DNA from 3 places in the Sphingomonas sp. BT-65 genome. Region 2 is predicted to be linked to each of the others. Evidence: predicted binding sites of a transcription regulator. Region 2 holds the regulator's gene; each other region holds the start of a gene.
The links. The regulator LexA, encoded in region 2, represses DNA repair genes until DNA is damaged. The targets are predictions, from matches to a motif close to GTTCCNCNCTTGTTCT.
Positions count from the first base shown of each region.

Region 1 (2,266 bases), on a different contig from region 2:
TGCGCCTGCGGTGCGATCCGCTACCAGGTCTCGAGCGAACCGGCGATGATGAACCTCTGCCAGTGCCGCCAGTGCCAACGCGACAGCGGCACCGGCCATGCTGCGCACGTCACCTTCGTCGGCGCGCAGGTGGAGACCAGCGGCCAGCCCAGCTTCTGGGAAATGGTCGGCGAGGGCGGCACCCGCAAGCATCGCGCTTTCTGCCCGACATGCGGCTCGCCCGTCTACATCGCCTTCCCCGACATGCCCGAGGTGTTCGTGGCGAGCGCCGGCAGCCTCGACGATCCGTCGCGCTACCATCCGCAGGTGGTGCTGTGGACCGCCGCGCGTCAGGCCTGGGATCATCTCGATCCCGCGCTCACCGCCTTCGACAAAATGCCCCCGATGTGATCCCCCGCCCCTCAAGCCGGAGAAATGACATGAACCATGCAGCATCCGCAGAAATCATCCGCGAATACGGCCCCTTTCCCACCGGCGACGTCGCCGGCGTCAGCTTCGACGGCGCGCGCGTCTGGTTCGCCACCGGCGAGCGCATCGAGGCGCTCGACCCCGACAGCGGCGAGATCACCGGCGGGGTGGATGTTCCCGCCGACGCCGGCACCGCGTTCGACGGCACCCACCTCTGGCAGATCGCCGAGGCGGTGATCCGCAAGGTCGATCCCAGGACCGGCGCGGTGCTCGCGACCATCCCCGCCCCCGGCAAGGGCGGCGACTCCGGCCTCACCTGGGCCGAAGGCTCGCTCTGGGTCGGCGAATATCGCGCCGCCAGCATCCACCAGATCGATCCAGCGACCGGCAAGGTGCTGCGTACGATCAAGTCCGACCGCTTCGTCACCGGCGTCACCTGGGTCGATGGCGAGCTGTGGCACGGCACCTGGCAGGACGATGCCAGCGACCTGCGCCGCATCGATCCCGACAGCGGCAAGGTGCTGGAGCGGCTCGACATGCCCGAGAGCACCGGCATCTCCGGCCTCGAATCCGACGGCGCCGGCCGCTTCTTCGCGGGCGGCGGCCAGAGCGGCAAGGTCCGCGCGATCCGCCGGCCGGGTCATGCGGCGGCCGCTTGAAGGGCCTGCTTTTCTAACCCTCTCCCGCTTGCGGGAGAGGGAGGGCCCCGCCGCGAAGCGGTGCGAGGGTGAGGATCTTCTTCTTTTTGGGCGCCAGAAAGAAGAGGGGCTATTGTGGCCTACCCCTCACCCTCGCGTGACTCCACCGCGCGGTTCCTATATTGTTCCGGCATGGCGACGGCGCCTCTCCTCGACTTGCCCCCGCGGCCGCTGCGCTGGCTGTATCTCGACCTCAACAGCTTCTTCGCCGCGGTCGAGCAGCAGCTGAATCCGGAGCTGCGCGGCAAGCCGGTGATCGTCGCGCCGGTCAACAGCGACACCACCGTCGCCATCGCCGCCTCGGTCGAGGCCAAGAAGTACGGCATCCGCACCGGCACCCCCGTGTGGGAAGCCAAGCGCCTGTGCCGCGACCTCCTCATCGCCCCCGGCCAGCACGAGAAATATGTCGAGTTCCACAATGCGATCGTCGCGGAGGTGTGGCGGCACATCCCGGTCACCCATGTCTGCTCGATCGACGAGGTCGCCTGCCGCCTGCTCGACAACGAGAACGACCCCGCGACCGCGATCGCGCTGGCGAAGCGGATCAAGGCCGGCATCCGCGCCAATGTCGGCGAGTGTCTGACCAGCTCGGTCGGCATCGCCCCCAACCGCCTGCTCGCCAAGCTCGCCAGCGACATGCAGAAGCCCGACGGCTTGACCATGCTGACGCAGGACATGCTGCCCCACCGCCTGTTCGACGTCCCCTTGCGCGACATCGCCGGGATCGGCGCCAAGATGGAGAAGCGGCTGGCGCAGCAGGGCATCCTCGACATCGGCCAGCTGTGCGAGCGCCGCCCGCGCGATGCCGGCTCGGCCTGGGGCGGGGTCAATGGCGACCGGCTCTGGTATCTGCTGCACGGCTTCGACCTGCCCGAGAAGCCCACGCAGAACAGCACCATCGGCCACAGCCACGTCCTCTCGCCCCGCAAGCGCGGGCTCGAACCCACCCGCCTGACCGCCCGCCGCCTCGCGCTCAAATCCGCCAGCCGGTTGCGCCGCAAGGGCTATGTCAGCCGCCTGCTCGTGCTCCACGCGCGGTTCGAGGACGACAAGTCGACCTGGCGCACCTCGATCAAGCTGCCTTCGACTCAGGACAGCTTCACCGTGCTCCATGCGCTCGACTCGATCTTCCCGCGCCTCGCCGCCGCCGGCCGCACCCG
Region 1 covers NZ_JAPCIA010000002.1:200,449-202,714, forward strand. The annotation lists gene OK349_RS15485 (GFA family protein) at 1-390, shown strand, start outside; gene OK349_RS15490 (NHL repeat-containing protein) at 420-1,067, shown strand; gene OK349_RS15495 (Y-family DNA polymerase) at 1,239-2,266, shown strand, end outside.
Region 1: the regulator LexA is predicted to act here: its motif matches at 1,220-1,235, upstream of OK349_RS15495 (Y-family DNA polymerase).

Region 2 (2,266 bases):
TAGATCTCCCCTAGGCCATGATTACGTCAGGGCATCAGTTCGTCAAAGAGTGAGGCAGTCGATGAACAGTCGGATTCGGGTGGTGAGCTATCGAAGCTGAACGTCTACAATCTGGTTGATAGCGCCCGCTTCGCCTTACTCCATCCCCGGATACCGCGCGAATTCCGGCAGCGCATGCGCGTCCTTCATCCAGCCGATACGCTCGGCGACCTGGACATGGGCGCCCGCCGGCAGCGCATCGGGATCGTCGAGCGTCGCCGCCTGGATGTCGACAATGCCGGGCAGGTTCTTCGCGTTGCGGTAGAACACGCCGCTGCCGCAGGTTCCGCAGAAATAGCGGCGGCCATGCTCGGACGAGGCATATTCGCGCGGCACACCTTGGATGATGGTGAGCGCATCCTCGGGAAACATCGCCCAGCCGACCATCGGTGCACCCGAGGCGCGGCGGCAGTCGGTGCAGTGGCACAGCGCATGATGCATCGGTTCGCCGCTGAGCTCGTAGCGGATCGCGCCACAGTGGCAGCCACCGGTGAGGGGACCGGAAAGGGTCATGACATCGCTCCTGTCGTTTGCCGTTGGTGTCGACGACATGCGTACCGGCGCGCGTGGGCGGCTCAATTACCTCGGCGGTAATCGCACCGCCGCCCAAGCGGTGGCAATCCGGTCAGTAGCGGCGCAGCAGTCCTGCGAGCCGGCCTTGCACGCGCACCTGATCGGGGCGGTAGCGCTGCGGATCATAGGCGCGGTTTGCCGGGTCGAGGCGGACCATGCTGCCCTCGTTCCGGAAATATTTGAGCGTCGCCTCATTATCCTCGATCAGCGCAACGACGATCTCGCCGTCGCGTGCCGTGTCCTGGCGGCGGATCAGCGCATAGTCGCCGTCGAAGATGCCGGCCTCGACCATCGAGTCACCCGCGACCTCGAGCGCATAATGCTCGCCCGAGCCGAGCAACGCGGCAGGAACGGGAAGCATCGTCGAGCCCTCCAGCGCCTCGATCGGCACGCCGGCGGCGATGCGGCCGTGGAGGGGGATCTCGATCACGTCGTTGGCGGGCGGCGGCGCGGGGCGGTTGAGGGGGACGACATTGCCCTTCGGCGCCGGCGCGGCCTTCTTGGTCTCGCCGCGCTCGGGCATCTTGAGCACTTCGAGCGCGCGCGCGCGATTGGGCAGGCGGCGAAGGAAGCCGCGCTCCTCGAGCGCGGAGATCAGGCGATGCACGCCCGACTTCGACTTGAGATCGAGCGCGTCCTTCATCTCCTCGAACGAGGGCGAGACGCCGGTCTCGTTCAAGCGGTCGGCGATGAAGCAGATCAGCTCATGCTGCTTCTTCGTAAGCATCGGGACGTCCTCCATCCAGAACAGACGCGGAACGTTTACGCCTTGTTCCGCCTGTCTGTCAAGCGATGTCGAGGATTTCCACCGAGTCGCCAGGATTGGCGGCCGGCGCGTGGGGCGCACGCACGATCAGGCAGTCCGCGCGGGCGAGGGTGCGGAGCATCGAGCTGTCCTGGATCGCCGCCGCGACGACGCGGCCCTCGCGATGCGCGGCGCGCATATAATCGGCGCGCGGACCGTTGGCGGGGAGGGGCTCGCCAAGCGTGGCGGTGCGGGTGGCGGGCAGGGGATCGGCGCCGCCGGAGAGATGCGCGACCAGGGGGAGGAGGAAGAGCCGCGCGGTGACGAAGGCCGAGACCGGGTTGCCGGGCAGGCCGATCACCACTGTGTCGCCGAGCCGTCCGGCCATCATCGGCTTGCCGGGGCGGACGGCGACCTTCCAGAAATCGATCGCGGCGCCTGCTGCTTCGAGCGAAGGCCGGACGAGGTCATGGTCGCCGACCGAGGCGCCGCCGGTGGTGACGAGGATGTCGGCGCTCACCGCGGCGAAGGCAGCTTCGAGGATGTCCCGGCGATCGGGGAGGATGCCGAGATCCTCGATCTCCACCGGCAGGTGCGCGAGCATCGCCGCGAGCATCGCGCCGTTGCTCTCGGGAAGCTCGCCGGGACCGAGCGGCGCGCCGGCGGGGCGCAACTCGTCGCCGGTCGCGGCGATCGCGATCCGGACGCGGCGGCGGACGGCAAGCGCGGCATGGCCGGCCGAGGCGGCGAGCGCGATACGGACCGGGGTGAGATGCTCGCCCGGTGCGATCAGCGTCTCGCCTTCGCGGAAATCGAGCCCCGCCGCGCGGACATTGCGGCCGGGATGGCCGGGGCCCTCACCATCGAGGTGAAGCATGTCGCCCTCGCGGCGCGCTTCCTCCTGTACCA
Region 2 covers NZ_JAPCIA010000001.1:1,338,805-1,341,070, reverse strand. The annotation lists gene OK349_RS06485 (hypothetical protein) at 1-1, opposite strand, end outside; gene OK349_RS06480 (GFA family protein) at 136-552, opposite strand; gene lexA (transcriptional repressor LexA) at 665-1,339, opposite strand; gene OK349_RS06470 (molybdopterin molybdotransferase MoeA) at 1,398-2,266, opposite strand, start outside.

Region 3 (2,266 bases), 870 kb from region 2:
TCGCGGCCCTGGCCGATCCGGACGCTGTCATAGCTGAACCACGCGCCCGACTTCTCGACCAGCCCGGCCTTGACGCCGAGATCGAGGATCTCGCCGATCTTGGAAATGCCCTCGCCATACATGATGTCGAACTCGACCTGCTTGAACGGCGGTGCGACCTTGTTCTTCACCACCTTCACGCGGGTGGTGTTGCCGATGATGTCGTCACGGTCCTTGATCTGGCCGGTGCGGCGGATGTCGAGGCGGACCGAGGCGTAGAATTTCAGCGCATTGCCGCCGGTCGTGGTCTCGGGGTTGCCGTACATCACGCCGATCTTCATGCGCAGCTGGTTGATGAAGATCACCATGCAGCGCGAGCGGCTGATCGAACCGGTGAGCTTGCGCAGCGACTGCGACATCAGCCGCGCCTGCAGGCCGACATGGCTGTCGCCCATCTCGCCCTCGATCTCGGCACGGGGCACCAGCGCGGCCACCGAATCGACCACCAGCACGTCGATCGCGTTCGAGCGCACCAGCGTGTCGACGATCTCGAGCGCCTGCTCGCCGGTGTCGGGCTGCGAGACGATCAGCTCGTCGATATCGACGCCGAGCTTCTTGGCATAGACTGGATCGAGCGCATGCTCGGCGTCGACGAATGCGGCGACGCCGCCATTCCGCTGCGCTTCGGCGATCACGTGCAGCGCGAGCGTGGTCTTGCCCGAGCTTTCGGGGCCGTACACCTCGATCACGCGGCCGCGCGGCAGCCCGCCAACGCCCAGCGCGATATCGAGCCCGAGCGAACCGGTCGAGATCGCCTCGACCTGCATCGTCTCCTTCGAGCCCAGCCGCATGGCGCTGCCCTTGCCGAAGGCGCGGTCGATCTGCGCGAGTGCGGCGTCGAGCGCCTTCTGCTTGTCCGAAGAAATCGCCATGTTTCCGTCGATCACCTTGAGGGAAGCTGCCATCCGAAGTCTCCGTCGCTAGAGGCTTTGCGTGTCCTCTTCAACACGCTCTGTTCAATCTCTGTCTGCCACTTGTGTATATCGTTTGTTCCGATAGAACAAGAGTGGAACGATCTTTTTTTGTTCTCCTTTTCGGAGTGCCGCCGATGACCGAGCCGAAACGCTGCCGCTGGGCCGAGGGCGATCCGCTGATGACGGCCTATCATGACGCCGAATGGGGCGTGCCCGTGCGCGATTCGCGCCTGTTGTGGGAGATGCTGATGCTGGAGGGGTTCCAGGCCGGCCTGTCCTGGTCGATCATCCTCAAGCGCCGCGAGAGTTTCCGCGCTGCGTTTGCCAACTGGGATCCGGCGAAGGTCGCCGCATTCGGCCCGGCGGACATCGAACGCCTGATGGCCGACCCCGGCATCATCCGCGCCCGCACCAAGATCGAGGCGGCGACCGGCAATGCCAAGGCCTATCTCGCCTTTGCCGAGCGGGGCGAGGATTTCGGCGCCTGGGCGTGGGAGCTGGCGGGCGGTGCGCCGGTGAAAGGCGACGGCATCAGCCTTCCCGCCAAGACGGAGACGTCCGAGGCGATTTCCAGGGCATTGAAGAAGCGCGGGTTCAAGTTCGTGGGACCGGTGATCGTCTATGCCTGGATGCAGGCGGTGGGGATGGTCAACGACCATGCGAAGGACTGCTTCCGGCGAAACGCGGTGTGACCGGCGGGTTGACGCGCGCCATTTCATGCATCATTTAAAGTTACATGATTCGTGACAGCCGCCTGTCGGGCGTTCTTCATCTACTATTGCATCTCGCCGACCATGACGGGCCGATGCCGTCGGAACTGCTGGCCAAGGCGATGGACACGAATCCCGTGGTCATCCGCCGCATCCTCGCTGGCTTGCGTGAGCGCGGCCATGTGCGCTCCGAGAAGGGCCATGGCGGCGGCTGGACACTCGCAAGGGGGCTCGACGAGCTTACCCTGCTCGATGTCTATGAAGCGCTGGGCCGCCCTGCCCTGCTCGCCATCGGCAACCGGTCGGCACAGCCCCGCTGTCTGGTCGAGCAGGCGGTCAATGCAGCGCTGGACGAGACGTTCGCCGCCGCCGAGGCGCTGATGCTGGCGCGATTGAAGCACGTAACGCTGGCTGATCTCCAGGACGATTTCCGCGCCCGTCTCGCGGCGCTTCCCATGCCTTGCGAAAAGGATCACCCCCATGACCACTGACGGCGCCCAGCAGTTCCTCGACAAGTTCGCCGATCCCGCCGCCGTCGCCAACTATGCCGAGAACCCGCCGCGCTACGTGCCCGGCTTCGCCGACCTCCACCGCATGACCGGC
Region 3 covers NZ_JAPCIA010000001.1:472,703-474,968, forward strand. The annotation lists gene recA (recombinase RecA) at 1-944, opposite strand, end outside; gene OK349_RS02405 (DNA-3-methyladenine glycosylase I) at 1,088-1,645, shown strand; gene OK349_RS02410 (Rrf2 family transcriptional regulator) at 1,690-2,154, shown strand; gene OK349_RS02415 (class I SAM-dependent methyltransferase) at 2,144-2,266, shown strand, end outside.
Region 3: the regulator LexA is predicted to act here: its motif matches at 1,037-1,052, upstream of recA (recombinase RecA).